DNA from 3 places in the Nocardia arthritidis genome. Region 1 is predicted to be linked to each of the others. Evidence: riboswitches for the same ligand, from Rfam matches in the RefSeq annotation. Region 1 holds a riboswitch; each other region holds the start of a gene.

What was found. A riboswitch is a leader RNA that binds a small molecule or an ion and turns the genes downstream of it on or off. The one in region 1 is predicted to bind magnesium.
Region 2: linked by a shared signal. The riboswitch ahead of F5544_RS21215 (MgtC/SapB family protein) and the one ahead of F5544_RS14770 (FAD-dependent monooxygenase) in region 1 are both predicted to bind magnesium.
Region 3: linked by a shared signal. The riboswitch ahead of F5544_RS39470 (hypothetical protein) and the one ahead of F5544_RS14770 (FAD-dependent monooxygenase) in region 1 are both predicted to bind magnesium.

The regions. Positions count from the first base shown of each region.
Region 1 covers NZ_CP046172.1:3,306,936-3,313,424, reverse strand. The annotation lists gene F5544_RS47550 (aminoglycoside adenylyltransferase domain-containing protein) at 154-483, opposite strand; partial or broken gene F5544_RS47545 (nucleotidyltransferase domain-containing protein) at 754-864, opposite strand; gene F5544_RS14775 (hypothetical protein) at 1,200-1,577, shown strand; gene F5544_RS14770 (FAD-dependent monooxygenase) at 2,378-3,580, opposite strand; M-box (ykoK) riboswitch at 3,802-3,973, opposite strand; gene F5544_RS14765 (cytochrome P450) at 4,044-5,285, opposite strand; gene F5544_RS14760 (TetR/AcrR family transcriptional regulator) at 5,410-6,024, shown strand; gene F5544_RS14755 (NUDIX hydrolase) at 6,065-6,489, shown strand, end outside.
Region 2 covers NZ_CP046172.1:4,697,735-4,704,223, forward strand. The annotation lists gene F5544_RS21210 (ABC transporter permease) at 1-1,574, opposite strand, end outside; gene F5544_RS21215 (MgtC/SapB family protein) at 1,571-2,290, opposite strand; M-box (ykoK) riboswitch at 2,531-2,699, opposite strand; gene F5544_RS21220 (TetR/AcrR family transcriptional regulator) at 2,731-3,375, opposite strand; gene F5544_RS21225 (hypothetical protein) at 3,445-3,855, opposite strand; gene F5544_RS21230 (pyridoxal-phosphate dependent enzyme) at 3,980-5,311, opposite strand; gene F5544_RS21235 (decarboxylase) at 5,308-6,489, opposite strand, start outside.
Region 3 covers NZ_CP046172.1:8,703,085-8,709,573, reverse strand. The annotation lists gene F5544_RS39485 (helix-turn-helix domain-containing protein) at 1-482, shown strand, start outside; gene F5544_RS39480 (pyridoxal phosphate-dependent aminotransferase) at 479-1,924, shown strand; gene F5544_RS39475 (hypothetical protein) at 1,921-2,871, shown strand; M-box (ykoK) riboswitch at 2,919-3,090, shown strand; gene F5544_RS39470 (hypothetical protein) at 3,414-4,106, shown strand; M-box (ykoK) riboswitch at 4,240-4,411, shown strand; gene F5544_RS39465 (hypothetical protein) at 4,725-4,955, shown strand; gene F5544_RS39460 (NRAMP family divalent metal transporter) at 5,046-6,489, shown strand, end outside.

The sequences.
Region 1 (6,489 bases):
AGGATCGCGACGCCCTAGTCGACATCGGTCGTCCCGGGTTACCTGGCCAAGAGCCTCATCGCACGTGGGGTACAACCAGATCATCCGCGTCTGCCCGGCCTCGCCCGATTACCCGCGCGCCCCAGCTGATGCACGACCACCCGCGCGTCCGGCTTATGCGATAGGACCGCACGTCGATCCGCTGGTGACCCGGGCGAGTGTTTGATGCACGAATTGCTCTACGGCACTGGGACTCAGCTCGGCGGCGGGTAGGCAGCGCTGACGGTTCAGCGCGGTGCGGATCAGCTCGCGGTCCGGCTGGGGCACACGATCCATTGCCCACCGGCCGCCATCGATTTTGGATACGAGTGTGCTGTCCACCGCGAATCGCCAAGCGCGGCAGGCATTCAGCACCGCGTACTCGCCCGCGGCATGCTCGGCGGCCCAGCGCAGCTCGCGCACCAACTGGGCGAGGACCAGTTCGGTGGCGACCGGAGCGAACACCTCGCTCGCAGGTCGGCCTGAACCTATGCGGCGTCCGGCCTGCCGGCACACGGCGAAATGCAGTACCAGATCCGGATCTCCCGCATGCTCATGGCCGTCGACTACTTTGCTGTCATCGGGTGCCGTTGTCACATGCAGTTCGAATCGCGGAAGAGCCGTCGGATGCCGGGTGACCGGAAGCGTGACGACGCTCAATTCCAGTCCGTGCGCCGGACAGGGCAGGCGTTCCTCGCTCAACCCCACAGCGACGGCCGATCGCTCGGCCACCGTCAGCGAATTCGCGCACACGACAAGGACATCGATATCGCTGCGCCGCGCATCGAAGCCGCCGAGCACCGCGGAGCCGTGCAGATAGACACCCACCAGGCGCGAACCGAACACCGCCGCCATCGCGGATGCGAGGTCACCGGCGTAGCGGTCCGACGCGGCATCCATGCCACAACTCTAGACACCGGCTCATTTCGCACCGCACATGTCACCCGAGGACCCGTTGCCGCTCGGTAGTCGACATCTCACCCGCTCATTTCGCACCGCGCATGTCACCCGAAGACCCGTTGCCGCTCGCGGTAGTCGATATCTCACCGGATCGACCCAATTCCCAGGTTTGGCAACAGAATTCGGTGACGGCGGATCGTATCTGCTTATGTCGTTCGGAAATAATCCGAATGGACGCGACAGCGGGCACGCAACTCGGCTCGGGAAGTTGGGAAAAAGTAATGTGGAGAACAATTCTCGCGGTGGTGACGCTGGCGGCCGTAACCGTTGTCGGCATCGGGGCATCCGGGCAGGCCGGCGCGGTCAGCGATAAGGTGACGTGCGGCGCCGTCGCGCAGGCGGCCACGGATATGGCTGCCGCGCTCGGCGACGGCGATGTCGGCATCGCGGACGTGAAGAAGGCGCTGCACGACGTCGCGACCAAATTGGCCGACGCGGCGGTCGCCGCCGACGAAGGTCCGCTGAAAAGCGCGCTCAACGCGGATGTGGCACAACTGAACCGCGCGGCCACGGCCCCCGACGACCAAGTCATGAACATCCTGCACGAGCAGGAGTCCAAAGACGCGAGGGACGCGGTCAACTCCCGCTGCGGCTTCTGACAACGGACAGCGGCGCCGCCGGGCTCGAAGCGCCGGCGGCGCGTGAGCATCAACCAGCGACCCCGCCGCTACATATCCGGTTCGCATAACCGTCGAACTCGGCAGCCCTGACAACCTTCCGGCATGATCCGCCCCACTGCCTCGGCCGTAGATCGCACGCCCAGCCCCACACCGCATACCGGGCCCCACACCACACGCCACACGCCCCACACCACACACCCCGCCCCACACCACACACCCGGCCCGCACATCACATGCCCCGCCCCACATCACATGCCGGACCACACACCACATGGCCCCGCTGCACACCGCATGCTCGGCCGCACACCACACGCCCCGCCACACACCCACATACCCAGGCCGCACACCACACGCCGATCCCCACACCGCACGCCCGGCCCCACATCACACGCCCGCCGCACACCGCACGCCCGGCCCCACATCACACGCCCGCCGCACACCGCATGCCCGGCCCCACATCGCATGCCCGGCCCCACATCACACGCCCGCCGCACACCGCATGCCCGGCCCCACATCGCATGTCCCGCCGCACATCACATACCGGACCCCACACCGCACACCTCGGGCCCCATCCCAAAAAAATACAGCCGGACAGCGGCGGGCCGAGGCTGCGCTGTCCGGCTGATCGATCGGTGTCACTACATGGGCATATCGGGGAACATCATGTTCCACCAGTCTCGCAACATGTCCATCAACTGCATAAACATCGGTGACATCACAATCATCACCTCCTGACCATCTCCCGCCGGTCAGTTCTCGCGTACCCAGAGATCCCGCCGCTAGACCGACGCGAGCGGAGTGTCGTAATCCTTGACCGGCATCGAGTCGTAAAACCGCAGGCCGCGGGCGCCGAGTTTCGTTGCGGCGCGAGCCAACCCGGTGGGCAGGGCCGTGCCCAGTCGTCCGGCTTGGATGAGTGCCCACATGCCGAGGCGGGAGGTGGGCACGATCGTCGCGGCCGCCCGCGCGGCGAATATCCGGCTACGCCGGACCGATTCCGCCATCACCGCCTCGTAGGCGGGCAGCGCGACGGTGTGGTCGCCACCGGCCGCGGCGAGTTCCCCGGCCAAGGTGTAGGCGCCGACGATCGCCAGGCTGGTGCTGCCACCGACCGCCGGGCCGGGGCAGTAGGCGGCGTCGCCGACCAGCGTGACCCGATCCCGGGACCAGCGGTCGAGCCGAAGCTGGGTGATGGAGTCGAAATAGAAGGCGGGCGTATCGTCGAGCACCGCCAGCCACCGGTCGACCTCGGGCGCCGAGCCGGCGAATGCCTTGCGCACCAACCGCTTCTGCTGATCGATATCGCGGTGGTCGTAATCGAGTTCCTGTTCCGGCCGGAACAGGAAGAGGATCCGGGAGTCGGTCAGGCATTGGGCGGTGTAGATCCCCGCGACTCGGCCGACCGCCAACCGCGCGTTGAATTCGCCGGGCACCGCGAGTTCGCGCGGCGCCGAGGCCACCGCGAGGTAGCCGCCCAGAAACCGTTCCGGCACCTGCCCGAAGACCAGCCGCCGGACATTCGAGCGCAGCCCGTCGGCGCCGACGACGAGATCGAATTCCCGCGGTTCGCTGTGCTCGAAGCTGACGCGGCCGTCCGCGGTGATCGCGGTGATGGAATCGCCGAACCGATACTCCACATCGTTTCGTGTTGCGTCGTAATAGATTTCGCTGAGATCGTCGCGCATGATCTCCACATGCCGATCGGAGGCGGCCCGGGCGAGCTTGGCTTGGTCCAATCGCACCCGGCGGCTACCCGTGTGCACGGTGAGGTAGTCGGTTCCGGTGGCGTGCTCCATGATTCGCGGCAGCACACCCATTTGTTCGGAGATCTCCACGGACGGCCGGAACAGGTCGACCGCGTGACCACCGGTTTTGCGCAGTGTCGGCGCCTTTTCGACGACGGTTACGGTGAATCCGTACCGCGTGAGCCAGTAGGACAGGACGGGTCCGGCGATGCTGGCACCGGAGACGAGGATTCGCATATCGCACTTCCTTTGCGAAAACCCGCACACTGCAACAGTTTCCAGGCACGGCAAGAGGTACCGCGCCGACGTTCGTCAGGCGATCGGAGTGTCGCAGCGAGCTGGGAATGTATATGTCAGAACCGGACTGGGATACGGACTATCGCCGGACATCATGTCGTCCCCCACCTCCTCGCCGCGCTGATCACTATGAAGGCACAAAGGGGAACCCGAAAGACGGGCTGGCACCCCTCTCGTCAGAGCTTCGGCACTGCACGACGTATCCCGTTGCCGGGGAAGCCACTTCGGATAACCCCTTAATCCGGGGAGATCTGTCCTGACCCTGGGCGTCTCTCGACGTCGTCGGATCAGTGGCCTGTGTTCGTACAGGAGCCTCGCCTAGCGAGGTGCTGACCTGAAAATACTGACCCGCACTCGCCGGTGAAGTCAAGCGATTCTTCCTGTCGCGAAGGAATTTTCGCGCTCAGGGTGCGATCTCAGTGAAACCGACGGGCAGCGCGGCCGGACCGCGCAGGGTGACATGGTCGCGGTAGGGCGGCGGGTCCAGCAGCAGGCGTGGTTCGCGAACCCGTAATGCGAAGCGCGTCAACGCGACTCGCGCCTCCAATCGCGCGAGCGGCGCCCCGAGGCAGAAGTGTGCCCCCGCACCGAAGGCCAGGTGCCGGATGTCACGCCGCGGGTCGAAGCGGTCCGGGTCCGGATTCAGCCGCGGATCGCGCTGTGCGGCGGCGAGCAGCATGATCATGACCTCGCCGCGGCGCACCGGGAAATCGCCGATCCGCAGGTCCGCGGCGGCGATTCGCGGGGCGAGCTGTACCGGCGGGTCGTAGCGCAGCGTCTCCTCCACCACGGCGGCGGCGAGAGCCGGGTCGGCGCGCAGCGCGGCGAGTTGTTCGGGGTTGCGCAGCAGCGCGAGCACCGCATTGCCGATCAGGTTGACCGTCGTCTCGTGCCCGGCGATGAGCAAAAGCCCACAGGTGCTTATCAATTCGTCGTGGCTGAGCTTGTCGCCCGCCTCCTCGGCGGCGATGAGTTCGGACAGCAGGTCCGGCCCGGGGTCCGCGCGCCTGCGAACCGTCAATTCCTCGAAATATTCATACAATTCGTCGCTCGCCTGGTCGACGGCCGCGGGATCGGCGGCGAATTCGGCGGTGGAGCGCGATGTCGGATCCAGTTTGCGCGACATGAGCGCCGACCAGCGACCCAGCCGCGCCTCGCCTTCCAGTGGGACACCGAGCAATTCGCAGATGACGGTGACCGGCAGCGGATAGGCCAGCTCGGCGACGACGTCGAATTCGGTTCCGGAGACCCGATCGAGTATGCCGTCCACCAGCGCCGTGATCCTGGGTTCCATGGTCTGTACGACGCGCGGGGTGAACGCCTTCGCGACCAGCCGCCGCAGCCGGGTGTGGTCGGGCGGATCGCGGAACAGGAATGCGGGCCCACGTTCGTCGTCGCCGGTGCGGGGGTCCGGGAACTGCGACAGTTCGAAGGCGCTGAGCCTGCGGTCGACGCGGGCATCCGGATGCCGCAGCACCGTCGCGCAGTCCGCGTACCCGGGAAAGACGACGACGGGCGCGGAGCCGAGCCGGAACGGTCCGGCCGCACGCATCCGCGCTAGCAACGGGTACGGATCGGGCCGGTTGGCCGGGTCGATGAGGCTCAGGTAGTCGGCGATACCGATCGGCTCGTCCGTCGTGGTCATCACGGTCCTCCACAAATGCTACATCTACTGTAGCTACAGTCCCTGTAGCATCCTGGACTGAGCCACCCGCTGTCAAGAGCCCCGAAATGACTTTCCAGCCCCCACACAGAACAGAGAAGCAGCGATGACCGAACCGGCGACCCGGCGCAATCGCACCTACGCGCCGCGCATGGCCCCCGAGCAGCGGCGCGCCCAACTACTCGACGCGGCGCTGCGGATCATCGTCGAACAGGGCATCCACAAGGTCTCGATGGATGCGGTGGCGCGCTCGGCCGGTGTCACCAGGCCGGTGGTGTACAGCCAGTTCACCGACACCGACGACCTACTGCGCAGCTCGCTCGAGCGGGAGGAACAACTTGCCCGCCAACAACTTTCCGATATCGTGCCGCTGCGCCCGACCGGCGACCCCGCCGCCGACGTACTGCGCTACCTGGCGGGGTTCCTGCGCGCGGTCACCGAGGCCCCGGACCGCTGGCGAGCCGCCTTCGTACTGGTGGACAGCGCGACACCGTACTTCCGCCGCCGGATGGAGCACTGGCGACGCGAACTCGTCACCGCGCTGGAGGATTTCGTCCGCGCCGCGACCACCGACCTCGACGTCGCGATGACCGCCCGCGCCATCGACGCGCTCGTCTGGAACGCCGGACGCCTCACTCTCGCGGAACCCGGCGAGTTCCCGCCCGCGCGTGTCATCGCCTACTACACCGACCTGGTGCGCACCCACTTCGACCGGCGCTGACCTCGAGTTTCCTGTCGGTGGGCGGCGTTACAGTCCCGCCATGCATCCTGCCACCGCAGTCATCGCCGAAATCGTGCGGGGGATCGAACCGTTCGACGCGCTCGAATGCGAACACATCGCCCAAACGCTGCGCTGGCTGGACGCGACCGATGATGTCTTCCGCCGCGCGAAACCCGCGACGCCACCGCGACATCTGGTCACCTACGCGGTGCTCGTCGACCCGGACGGCCGTGCCGTACTGCTCGGCCTGCATCGACTGGCCGGGCTGTGGCTGCCGACCGGCGGCCATGTCGAGCCCGGCGAACATCCGCTCGCGGCCGCACGCCGGGAGACATTGGAGGAGTTGGGCATCGAGCCCGATTTCGGCGTCGTCGGCACCGCACCGCTGTTCCTGACGATCACCACCACGATCGGAATCGACGCCGGGCACGAGGACGTGAGCCTCTGGTACGTCGTCCGCGGCGA
Region 2 (6,489 bases), 1.4 Mb from region 1:
AGCGTGGTCGACCCGTACTCCACCACCTCGGCCACGATGGACGCGTTCCACGCCCCACCGGCGGCGGTGATGCCGCCGGTGACGTAGCTGGGGAAGATGGCGGGCAGAATCAGCCTGCGCCACCACAGTTTTCGTGGCAGCTGCAGGTTGGCGGCGGCCTCGCGCAGATCGTTGGGCACCGCGCTGGCGCCGGCGATGACGTTGAACAGGATGTACCACTGCGCGCCGAGCGCCATGAGCAGCACACAGGCCCAGTTCAAACTCGCGCCGCTCCACACCAGAACGGCCGCGACGAGTGGGAACAGGAAGTTGGCCGGGAAGCTGGCCAGCACCTGAACCACGGGCTGCGCGAGCCGGGACACCTTGGGGTTCAACCCGATCCAAACGCCGATCGGCACCCAGACCGCGGTCGCGAAGATCAGCAGCACCACCACCCGCAGCAGGGTGATGAAGCCGAGCCCGAAGGCGTGCAGCACCTCGCCGAAGCCCGCGGTCGACGCGATATAGGTGACGACCCGGTATGCGCCCCAGACGATTCCGGCCGCGATCACCGCCGCGAAGACCATATCGCCCGCCCTGCGGCGCGCCGGTGAGGTGCGCAGCGGATGTTCGGCCAGCCCGAAGACGCTCATCACCCGGTCCACCGGCGCGACGACCGGGCCGAGCACCCGGCCGAGCAGCGTCGGAATGGTGGAGCGGCGCAACAGGTTCAGCACCAGGCTGCGCGGCGCCTCGGCCGCCTCCGACTCCTCGACCCGGAACCGCTCGGCCCATGCGGTGAGCGGGCGCCAGAAGAAGAAGTTCACCCCGACGACCATGACGATCATCACGCCGATCGCGATGAACACCTTGCCGAGATCCTTGTCGGCGCTGGCCGTCGCCACGAAGGAGCCGATGCCGGGCAGCGCGAAATTATTGTTGTTCACGCTGATCGCCTCGGAGGCGACGAGGAAGAACCAGCCGCCGCCGAAGCTCATCATGCCGTTCCAAACCAGCGGGATCATCCCGCTCGGCGCGTCCACCCGCCAGAATCGTTGCCAGCGCGACAATCTCAGGTTGCGCGCGGCCTCGTCGAGTTCGCGCGGCTGGGCGATGAGACTGTAGTAGAAGGCGAAGGTCATATTCCACGCCTGCGCGGTGAAGATCGCGAAGATCGACGCGCATTCCAGGCCCAGCTGCGATCCGGGGAACAGCGCGATGAACCCGGAGACGGTGATGGACAGGAAGCCGAGCACCGGCACCGACTGCAGAATGTCCAAGGCGGGCAACATGATCAGCCGCGCCCGCCGCAGCCGGGCGGCGGCCGTCGCGTAGACGAAGGTGAATACGATCGAGAGCGCGAGCGCCGCGAACATCCGCAGCAGCGAGCGCGCCGCATAGTAGGGCAGCTCCGAGATATCGGTGGAAACCGTTGCGGGAGCGGTGTTCGCGTCGAACGGCACGGCGGCGCCCGCGGACAGTCGCACGATCACATAGACGAGCACCGCGGCGCCGGTGAACACCACGGCATCGGCGATCCTGGCGCGCGGGCGGTCGAGCGCGTCGCGGGAGGGGTAGGAGCGCAGCAGCGTCATGCCTGGGACCCGCCCGCCTTCTCGTTCACCGAGGTGTGCCAGCCGACGCTGGTCACCGACGGTTCCAGGCTGAGCCTGCTCACCGCGGATTCCATCTGCCGGTCGTCGCGCTGATCGCCGACCAGTTCGGCGCGCACCTCCACCCGGCCGGGTTTATCGGTATTCGCGCTCGACACCGAGACCAGGCGGAAATCGGTGCGGGTCAACGCCTGTACCAGCAATGCGCGCACATGTGCCTCGTTGTCGTCGTTGGTCACCGCGACGAATACATAGCTGGCGGCCTGCTCCTCGGTGGATACCGGATTGCGGTCGACGGCCCGGCCCGCGGCCCGCAGCGCGATATTCACCGCGACCACCGCGACGGTGCCCGCGAGCGCGGTGCTGTACATGCCCGCACCGGCCAACGCGCCGACCGCGGCCGAACACCACAGTGTGGCAGCGGTATTCAGCCCGCGCACGTTGAGCCCGTCGCGGATGATCACACCGGCGCCGAGAAAGCCGATGCCGGAGACGATTTGGGCGGCCACCCGGGTGGGGTCCGCATCGTTGCCCTGGAAACCGTTGGCGGACAACAACACGAACAGGGTGGCGCCGGCGGCCACCAGGGCATTGGTACGCAGTCCGGCACCGCGGGCGCGGTACTGGCGTTCGAAACCGATCGCGGTACCGAGGCCGACGCCGGTGAGCAGCCGCAGCACCATTTCGACTGTTGACATGACGCTTTCTCCCGAATGATGTGCGCACCGTCGAAACAGCAGATTACGGGCGGGTATGCGCCCCGTCGCGAGCTACGAAGGTGTCGCCAGGTGAATTGTTGGCAAACAGGGATCTGGGACTATCACCGCCGGTCATCCGGCTCACCTCCTCAAAAACTTCCGATCGTGCCGCGCGCTTGTCGATCATGGTGGTCGCGTGCGCCTACCGTATCCGAGGAACGGGAAATCTCGACGAACGCTTGACGGCTTCCTCGTAAGACCTTTGGCACTGCACGGCGTGAACCCGGGGATGGGAGCCAATCGGAGTCACCCCTTAGGCCGGGGAGACCTGTCCTGACCCGGGGCGTCTCTCGACGTTCGGGGTCGCTGGCCTGTATCCGTGCAGGAGCCTCAGCGAACGATGAGCACCTTGCGTCAGCGAGTAAACACCCCGCCGCGTGTCATGGCAAATCGGGGGCCTGGTCCTGGTACAGAGCGCGATAGATGGTGAGCGTCGCGACGTAGTGGTCGACGATCTGATCCCGGCTCGCCCGCAGCGAGCCGTTCAGCCAGGCCGAGAACATGCCGGCATTGCCGCTTGCCATGGTGACCGCGGCCAGCCTGCGCCGCACCGGATCCTGGATGTGCGCGAACAGGTGGTCCTGCATCAACCGGGTGAATACCGGCATCACCGCGATGGTCGTCTGCCCGAGCCCGGTGCTGGAATAGGGCTCGACCAGGAACAGTCGGGATTTGCGCGGGTCGGCCAGCACCTTGTCGACCAGGATCTCCGAGAGCTGCCGGTCCCGCGCCGGATCGTCGGTGGCCGCGAAGGCCGTCATCGGCGCCAGGAACTCGTCGGCGACCTGCCGGTACAGCACGTCGAGCAGTTCGTCGCGGCTGGCGAAGCTCTCGTAGAAATAGCGGTCGGTCAGGTTGGATCTGCGGCAGACCGCGCGCATGGTGACCCCGCTCGCGCCGGATTCCCCGATCAGGTCGAGCGCGGCCTCCAGCAGCGCGGCCCGGCGGGCCTCCCTGCGCTCGGTGAGCGTGGTCCCACCCCAGATGCGGGGACCCCCGTCGGCTGAATCCTGACCTGTCTGCACTCGCCTACATTAAGGCCCTGTATCGACCGGACTTCGAGACAGGGCCTGGCGCGCCGACCGAACCTCTCGTCAGGACGGCACCACGCAGGCGGGGCCGAGGTTGATGCCGGTGCCGACGGCCACGCTGGTCTGCACGTATTCGCCGGTGCTGCGGACCGCGTAGAGGGTGTGGTTGCCGGGGACGGCGGGCCGCCAGGTGGCGGTGACCGAACCGGAGTCGGAGACGGTGACCCAGCCGGACGGGTCGAAACTGCCGGTGGGGTCGAAGAATCCGATGACGTCACCCGGTGTCGCGTTGGCGGTGGCGGTGTAGCTGCAGCCGGTGCCGTACTGCGACGAGCTGCCGAAGCTCATCCCGGGGGTGATGGTGATCGAGGTGACGGCGGCGGGCGCGGCGGGTGCGGTACACACCAGCGCGGCGCCGACAGCGCCGACGGTGGTCAGGGTGGCGGCGACGGTCTTCTTCGACGGAAGCAGCATGGTGCATCATCTCTTTCGAGTCCGATGGAGCGAATACCCGCGCATGACATCCTGCGCTAGTGCGCCAGTCTGCGCGAGCCGTGGCCGGGACACGCGCGGAATGACATTTCCCGTACCCGTCGACTCATGTCCCGCTCTCCATCGGCAAACCGGCGTCGCGCCAGGCGACGACGCCGCCGGACAGGCTGGCCGCGTCGTATCCCGCCCGCCGGGCCAGTGCGGCGTAGCGCGTCGAGAGCTCGCCCACCGGGCAGACGAAGACCACCGGCCGCGATTTCGGGAACGGGATGCCCTGGACGAACATTTCGTCGAGCTGATCGTCGCGGATGTTCACCGCGCCGGGCACATGCGCGATCCGGTAGGCCATGGCGCCGCGGGTGTCCACGATCGTCGGCCTGCCGATGCGGTCCAGCTCGGCCAGTTCGACGGGCGAAAGTGCCGGTGTCGCGGCCAGTTCCGCGGTGGTGGGCACCGCGCGGCGGTCGGCCCGGCCGAACAGTTCCGGCCTGCGCTTCTTGATATAGGACAGGTACGGTTCCAGCCGGTCGCACACGATGAATACCGCGACCACCGGATCGTCGGCGGAGCGTCCCGAAAGATCCAGTGCGCCAAGGTAATCCAATGCGGCGGCATAGCTGGCGCCGCTGGTGGGCCCGGCCAGGACGCCGTAGCCGGTGGCGAGCGCGAGCGTCGCGTCGATGGCGCGGCCCGCCTCCACCGTGACGATCCGGTCGTAGAAATCGGGCTGGAAAAGCCCGACCTCCCACATCTCGTTCTCCGTCCGGATGCCGGGTATGAAGTCGGCCCGCTCGGAAACCACCGCGACGGTGCGCAATTCGGGATTGTGCTTGCGCAGGTAGGTGGCGGCGCCGCGGGTGGACCCGGTGGTGCCGAGACCGCCGATCAAATAGTCGACCCTGGTGATGCCGTCGGCGGACAGATCCTCGTGGATCTCGCGGCCGGTGCCGTGATAGTGCGCCTCGACATTCTTCTCGTTGGTGTACTGCGACGGATGATGGTACGCGCCCGGCTCCTTCGCCATCGTCGCCTCGATCACCGAATACACGTCATTGGGCGTCGTCGGGTCGGGGCATTCGGAAAGCCCTGGCAGTTCGACGATTTCGGTGCCGAACAGCTGTAACAGATCGCGTACCTCGGCCACCTTGATCCGGTTGGTCACCGCGCGCAGCCGGATCCCGTACATGGCGCCGAGGATGCGCAGCGCCTTTGCGGTATTGCCGCTGGACGCCTCGATCAGCGTCTGTCCGCAGGCCCGGATCGCCTCGATCTCGTCCCGGATCATGCCCCAGGCCACCCGGTCCTTGACCGAGCCGAAGGGGTTGTGCGACTCCAGTTTCGCGTAGAGCCGCACGCCGTCGAGCTGATGCACGCCCGGATCCAGGTGCAGCAGGGGAGTGTTGCCGATCAGATCGGTGATGTCGTCGTAGCGCGTCACGGTGCCTCGGTGGGTCGGCGGGGCAGCGGCGGGCGCCGCGGTGGCAGCCGGCGCGGTGGCGGGACGCCGACCGGAATCAGCGGCTCGTAATCGTAATCGCGGTATACCTGGAAGCTGCCCGCACGGTGCGCGACAGCGAGTTTCAGCGGGACCGGATGCATGGACGCGGTCGCCGCCGACAAATCCATGTGGTAGGCGGCGGTATTCGGGAACACCACCACATCACCGGGACTCGGGCATTCCGGCAGCCAGACCTTGTGATTGGTGATCAGGTCGCGCTCCAGGCACAGGCGGCCCGCGAAATACACACCGACGGAACGGGTTTCGGGCACCGGGCGCAGGGCGGGGTAGGTGTCGCCCGCCTGTGCGGGCCGAACGCCGTCACGGCCCGCGACCACCGGCACATGCGCGCCGCGGGTCAGCACCAGCGGATCCACCATCACCTCCTGGTCGGCCGGGGTCACCGCATCCCGGCTGAGGTCGACGTTGACGAGCACGCTGCCATCGGGGAGCTCCTTGGTGCACTCCACCCGCGCCACCGTCAGCCCGGCATGATCGACCAGCGACTTACCCGGCTCCAGCCAGATCTCCAGCATGTTGTCCGCGGCCACCTGGGCGACGGTGCGTCCCCCGTGCCGCTCCAGCGGCGCGGTGAGCAACTCCTCCAGCATCCTGTTGGCCGGGACGGTATTGGCGTACTTGTGGAACACCGGCGTGCCGCGAACGACGCCACCGTCGATGTGATAGCCGAAGGTGTTGTCGCCCCAGCTCATTCGCTCGCCGCGGCCGAGCAGCGATTCGCGCAGCGCGTGCACGTAGCCGTCGAAGCGGGCGCCGTCGGCGGTGAACACCTGGCGTAGCCCGCCGCCGATATCGAGCACCGATGGCGCCAACCCGTGCCCGTACGCCTCCTCGACCAGTTCCAGGCAGGTCTCCAGCGCGCGGATCCGCTCGGCCTGCTCACCGGAATCGATATGAAAGGCGAAGCCGAGGAAGTTGATTCGGCGGCGATGCGCCGAAAGCAGATCGAATGCGCGGTCCAGATGCGCGACCGGCACGCCGAACCGGCTCACCTGCGCCTCCGGGAATCCGGAAACCCGCAGCAGCACCGGCACTTTCGCGCGGTCGCCGGCCAACTCGGTGACCCGGCGCAGCTCCCACAGATTGTCCACGTTGAT
Region 3 (6,489 bases), 4.6 Mb from region 1:
AGGCGATTCTGCGCCTGGCCGACAAATCGCATCCGCCCAAGATCGATGTGCGTCGGATGTACGTGCTCGACACCATCGACGACGTCTGGCCCTATGACGAAAGACTATGGCGGCAAACCAGATCCGGGGTGGAGAGCGTGCTGGTCAAGCGGGAGCACGCGCGCAACGCGCAGAGCATGCTCGTCGTCGACGAACAGTATGTCGCGGTCGGTGAGTACGACTATTCGCGGCAGGCCCGGGTGGCGACCCGCTTCTCGGCGCTGAAGCACGATGTCGCGTTCGCGGTGCGCCGCTTCGAGAAGCTCTACGCGCTGAAGCTGGCCGGATCGGCCATCGTGGTCAACGATGTGGTCGCCGATCCGGAACTGGCCGGATACGAGCGGCTCGCCGACTGCCGTGACCGGTTCCGCGCGGCATTGGAACGGCGCTGGCTGGATATGCCCGCGCCGGGGGAGTCTCCCGTCGAAGGCAATAGGTCGTGACGAGCGCGCTGACCGATATCGAGCCGTGGCGGCGCGAGGTGGGTCTCGCGACCGTCGCGAAACGTTCCGAGGCGCGAAAACGTCTGGTGCGCAAGCAATTAGGTGCTGATGCGCAGTTCGCCGGAACTGAGGGCCGCTGGTACTCGGGCGTGCTCGACGCCTACCACGGCGAAACCGGGCTGCCGCTGCACCCGGACGCCGCCGCCGCGCTCGACCGGGCCTGGCGAGAGCTGATGTCCATGCGGGATCCGGGCGTCACGCCCGAGTACGCGGACGAATATCGCGATGGCGCGCTCTACGACAAGCGGCAACCGCTGATTCTGCGAGAGTTGGCCGCGCGCAGGCTGTTCGGTAGGTTGGCCGCGCCGGATATCACGGTTCCCGGTATCGCGGTGCATCCGGATGAGGTCATCGTCTGCCCGTACTCGAGCACCATGCTGCTCGAGGAGGCGGTGGCGACGCTGGCCCGGCCCGGCGGCGTAATCGTCTGCCCGGAGGGGTTTTACAAGAGTTCCAGCATTCACGTCGAGAAGTTCGGGCTGCGCGTCGTTTCCTGTCCGGTCGCGCCGGATCATGCGTTCAAGATCGATCCGGAGCTGCTGGCGCGCTGCCTGGGCGACTTCGCGAGCCGCGGCGAGCTGTGCGGTGTGCTGCTGACGTTGCCGGGAAATCCAGTGGTGGTGGACTATTCGGCGGATGAGTTGGCCCGGATCGCCCAGGTGCTGCTCGACAGCGGTGCGCCGATCATCTGCGATATGGCCTTCGATGCCATGGTGGCACGGCACATCCCCATCGCCGCGCTGGCGCTGCCGGGCGGTAGACTGTACGACCGGGTCTTGACGGTCACCGGAAATTCCAAGGGCTACAACGCATTCGGTCCATGTAAGCTGGGCGCCGCCTGCTCCGGTGACGCCGAATGGCTGGCCAGGATCCGCGACCGGCTCACCATCTCGTTCCAGCGTGAGTCGATCCACCTGGCGCGGGCGATCGTCGAGCACACGCCGGAGGCGTATTTCGCGCACAATCGCACGCTGATGCGCCGCCAGCTCGACCGTGCGCGTAGGCATATCGATGCGATCAATGTCCGCGTCGGCGCGAAGGTCTTGCGGCCGCTGGGAAGTTCGCAGGGGATGTTCCGCACCATCGCGTTCACCGACGACCTGCTCGCCGCGGCGGGCGTCGAATCCAGTGCGCAACTGGAGGATCTGCTGCTGGCCGCGGCGGGCGTGGACAGTGTCGCGCTGGACCGCACCGGATCGGCGCGGCTCGGTGTCCGGCTCAATGTGCTCGCACCGCGCAAGGCGCCGGGCCAGGAGTCGCCGGACCTGCTCGACGAACTGTTCGACCGGTTGACGCGGCTGATCCTGGACATCCGCGCGGGCGACACCTACCGCGATGTGCTGCTGCGCCTGGGTCTGCTCGAAACCGTTGTCGCGCAATGATTGCCGGGGTAGTACGGGAAACCGCGAAGGCGGAGCGGCGGGTGGCGCTCACCCCGGACGGCGTGCGGCGGCTGGTGGCGGCGGGCCATCGGCTCATGGTCGAACACGATGCGGGCCACGGTGTGGAAATAGCCGATGCCGAATATCGCGCCGCCGGTGCGGATCTCGTCGACCGGGCCGAGCTGTACGGCGTGTCCGATCTGGTGGCGTGGGTGAAACCGCCCGCATATCAACTGGATTCGCTGGTCCGTCCGCATATGACGCTGGTCGGATTCCAGGATCCGATCCACCGCGCGGCGCGGATCGACGAATTGCGCGCTCGCGGTGTCACATCCGTCGGTTTCGAGGCCGTGGCGCACGACCGCCCCGATATCGACGCGCTCTCGGCGATGAGCCGAATTGCCGGGGAAATCGCGTACGGGCAAGCGCGACAATTGGTTTCGGTATCGGGGCCGATACGCGCGCTGATCATCGGCTGCGGGCAGGCCGGGCTGTCCGCGATCGGCACGGCGGTGCGCTCCGGCGATGCCGCGGTCGCCGTCGGCAACCGGCCGGAGCAGGCCGACGCGGCGATCCGCCTGGGCGCGAAGCGTTTTCTCGCCAACCCGGACGGCGATCCGGAGGTGCTGCGGCGCCAACTCGCGGCCGAGCCGCCCGACCTTGTCTTCTGCGCCGCGGTGCACCGGGGTTCGAGGGGACCCGTCCTCCTCGACGCCGCGACGCTCGACACGATGGCCGCCGGGACCGTAATCGTCGATCTGGTAGGCAAATCCGGTGGCAACTGCGTGGCCACCGTGCCGGACCGCACCGTCACCCTGCCGAACGGGGTGATCGTCACCCATCGTTCGAATTATCCGGCCGATCGCCCGTCGGCGGCGAGCGCCGCGTACAGCGCCGCGATGGCCGCCATGATTCTGGAACTCGATCGGCGCGCGGCAACCGAATAATGTCCGGATTGACTTCCGATTTCCGGAATGACAGGATTTCGCCGTAAACAGCACCTCGCTAGGTGAGGCTCCTGTACGAACACAGGCCACTGATCTGACGACGTCGAGAGACGCCCAAGATCAGGACAGGTCGTCCCGGATTAAGGGGCGATCCCAAGTGGCTTTCCGCGCAGCGGGATACGTCGTGCAGTGCCGAAACTCTGACGAGAGGGGTGCCCACCAGCGGATTCTGCCGTGGTGGCTTCCTCGCGTGCGCCCTGCTCGCGCCCCCGTGCGCCCGGCCTCGAGGAGGTGAGGAAAGGCCCGATGCCCATAGGCGACCATCCGTATCCGAGTCCCGGTCTTTCCGGGCCTCGTCGTGTCTCGATTCTCGTCACACGACCATGAACGCTTTCGTAATCCGCGGCCCGCGCCATATCGCGACCGCGTAATTCGTGCTGCCCGAATTATTCGGGCAGAAATCGGATTCAAAAATCCGCCCGCCATGGTTTTGTCATGCCCGAAAACGGTATGAATACCACCCGAGCTCCAAAGGTTTTTCGATGAGGAAGTTCAGCAGCTACGCGGCAGGCGCCGCGGTCGCGCTCGGCGCGCTCAACATCACCACTCCCGAGTCGACAGCGGTTCCGCCGCAACAGAATTCGTCCACCGAGGCGCCCGGCATCCACTGGACCGCGAACGTCGTCGACAAATCCATCGTGGTCAAGACCGACGCGGGCACCCTGTTCGCCAAGGACGGCCAGTTCGACGTGCTCGACGCCGACGGCCACGTGGCCGCGGGTATGCCGCTGAGCTACCGGCTGGACGACAAGGTCTTCCCGATCGCCGCCGAGATCGACGGCCACACCGCGATCCTGACCCCCGGCACCGATCCGGCAACCGCGACCCAGGCCCCGAGCCCGGCGCTGAAGCCGATCGATGCGCAGGCCGATTTCGATGCCGCGCTGAGCGCGGCCGGAACGCAATTCGGCCTGGCCACCGGCGTCGGCAGCCTGGTCGGCACCATCATCGGCGGCGGCGTCGGCTGTGTCGCGGGCGCGGTGGTCGGCGCGGTGCTGATGCCGCCGATCTTCCTGCCCGGCGCGGTCGGCGGCTGCCTCGCGGGCATCGTCGCCGGTGTCGCGCTCGGCGCGGCGGCGGGCACGATCGTGCTCGGCGTTCCGGTCGGCATCGCGTCGGCGATCCAATTCTTCCAGCGGCTCAACACCCCGCCCGCGGCGCCGGCGCAATCCTGAGCAATTCGGTCCGGTTGCGTCCCCAGTTGCGCAACCGGACCGAAAAAGATTGTGTCGCAACGACCTAGCCATAACCGAAGAACCGACCGGCACTGATTTGACTTTCGATCAGTCTGGGTGCAACATTTTCAGGTCAGCACCTCGCTAGGCGAGGCTCCTGTACGAACAAAGGCCACTGGTCCCACGACGTCGAGAGACGCCCAGGGCTAGGACAGATCGTCCCGGATTAAGGCGCGATCCAAAGTGGCTTCCCTGCCAGGGGGATACGTCGTACAGTGCCGAAGCTCTGACGAGAGGGGTGCCTACCTCGTCGTTTCAGGCGTGGGTATCCCTTACCGCGTGGTCTGATGCCATGAGTAAGCGACGCTCGCGTGCGTCTCGGCAGCAAGGAGGTGGGGGACGTTATGAAGTCCGGCGATAGTCCGTATCCGAGTCCGGTTCGAAAACCCCTATCGATACCAGCTCGCCGCGGCCTGATTACCGCCTGAAACCTGAAACCACCCATCGACCTACGAAGCGAATTCCGCTTTGGTGAGGGGGTCGGTGCTTTGGTGTCCGGGTTATTTTGCGGTGCCCGAAAAAGGTTGTGGTGACTGACTTTCCTGTCAGGAGTTCGCCATGGCGATCCTTGTTTTTCCGCGTCACATTTCCCTGTTCTCGATGCTGGGCGAGTCGGTTCGCAAGAACCGCGCCCGGCCCGGCCTGACCGTGCTTTCGGTACTGGGTGAGTCGGCCCGCAAGCAGCGTGCCCGGCGCACCCTCACCCCGCAGGAGCAGGCGAACCTGCGCGTCAGCCGGGGCCGCAATGCGATCTTCACCGCCTCGCTCGGCGGCCACACCACCTACTGATACGCATTTCGACGACGGCGTCGAACGGATCACTGAAGTCTCACCACTGCTGTTGTGCAGCAATGATTTTCAGGAAGCGAGGGAATGGCGATGGCCTTCTTCTCGAATGGCGGCAGCCGCCGCGACAACACCGCGACGGTAGCCGTTGCCCCCGCCAACGGCGCTCCGGCAGCACTGGATTCGGCACATGTCGGCGATATCGTCGGCGCCCTCGGCACCATCAAACAGCACGATACGGCGGAGGGCCGCAGCCGCTGGCAGCGGTTCCGCATGCTGCTCGCCGTCATCGGCCCCGGCCTCATCGTCATGGTCGGCGACAACGACGCCGGTGGCGTCGCGACCTACGCGCAGGCCGGGCAGAACTACGGTATGGCGCTGATTTGGACACTGGCGCTGTTGATTCCGGTGCTGTACGTCAACCAGGAAATGGTGGTCCGGCTCGGCGCGGTCGCGGGTGTCGGCCACGCCCGATTGATCTTCGCCCGGTTCGGCAAGTTCTGGGGTGCGTTCAGCGTCGGCGATCTGTTCATCGTCAACGCGCTGACCATCGTCACCGAATTCATCGGCGTCTCCATGGCATTGAACTACTTCGGTCTGCCCAAGGCGATTTCGGTTCCGCTGGCGGCGGTGCTGCTGTTCGCCGTGGTGGCCGGTGGTTCGTTCCGGCGTTGGGAGCGTTTCCTTTTCGCGCTCATCGCGATCAACATCGTGATGTTCCCGCTGGCGTTCATGGTGCATCCGAGCGTCTCGGAGACCGCGAAAGGCGTTGTGCCGTCGTTCCCCGGCGGGTTGAACTCGACGCTGCTGCTGTTGATCGTCGCCATCGTCGGCACCACCGTCGCGCCGTGGCAGCTGTTCTTCCAGCAGTCCAACATCGTCGACAAGCGGATCACCCCGCGCTGGATCAAGTACGAGCGCATCGACCTGTGGGTCGGCATCGTCGTCGTGATGATGGGCGCGGTCGCGATCATGGCCGCCGCGGCCTTCGGGCTGGCGGGCACCGACGCGATCGGCAACTTCACTGATGCGGGCGCGGTGGCGCAGGCGCTGCACGACCACAAGGGCCAGACCGTCGGCGCGCTGTTCGCGATCCTGCTGCTGGACGCCTCGCTGATCGGTGCGAACGCGGTCGGCCTCGCCACCACGTACACGCTGGGCGACACCCTCGGCAGGCGGCATTCGCTGCACTGGAAGATCAGTGAGGCCCCGGTGTTCTACGCCGGATACGCCCTGCTGCTCGCCGTCGCCGCCGCCGTCTCGTTCAGCCCGGACAATGTGCTGGGCCTGCTCACCCAGGGCGTGCAGGCGCTGGCCGGTGTGCTGCTGCCGTCGGCGACGGTATTCCTGGTGCTGCTGTGCAACGACAAGGCGGTGCTCGGTCCGTGGGTGAACACCACGCGGCAGAACATCGTCGCGGGCATCATCGTGTGGTCGCTGGTGCTGCTTTCGCTCGCGCTGACCGCGGCCACCTTCTTCCCCGATCTGTCGACGGCCACCCTGGAGATCGGATTCGGCGTCGGCGCGCTGATCGGCC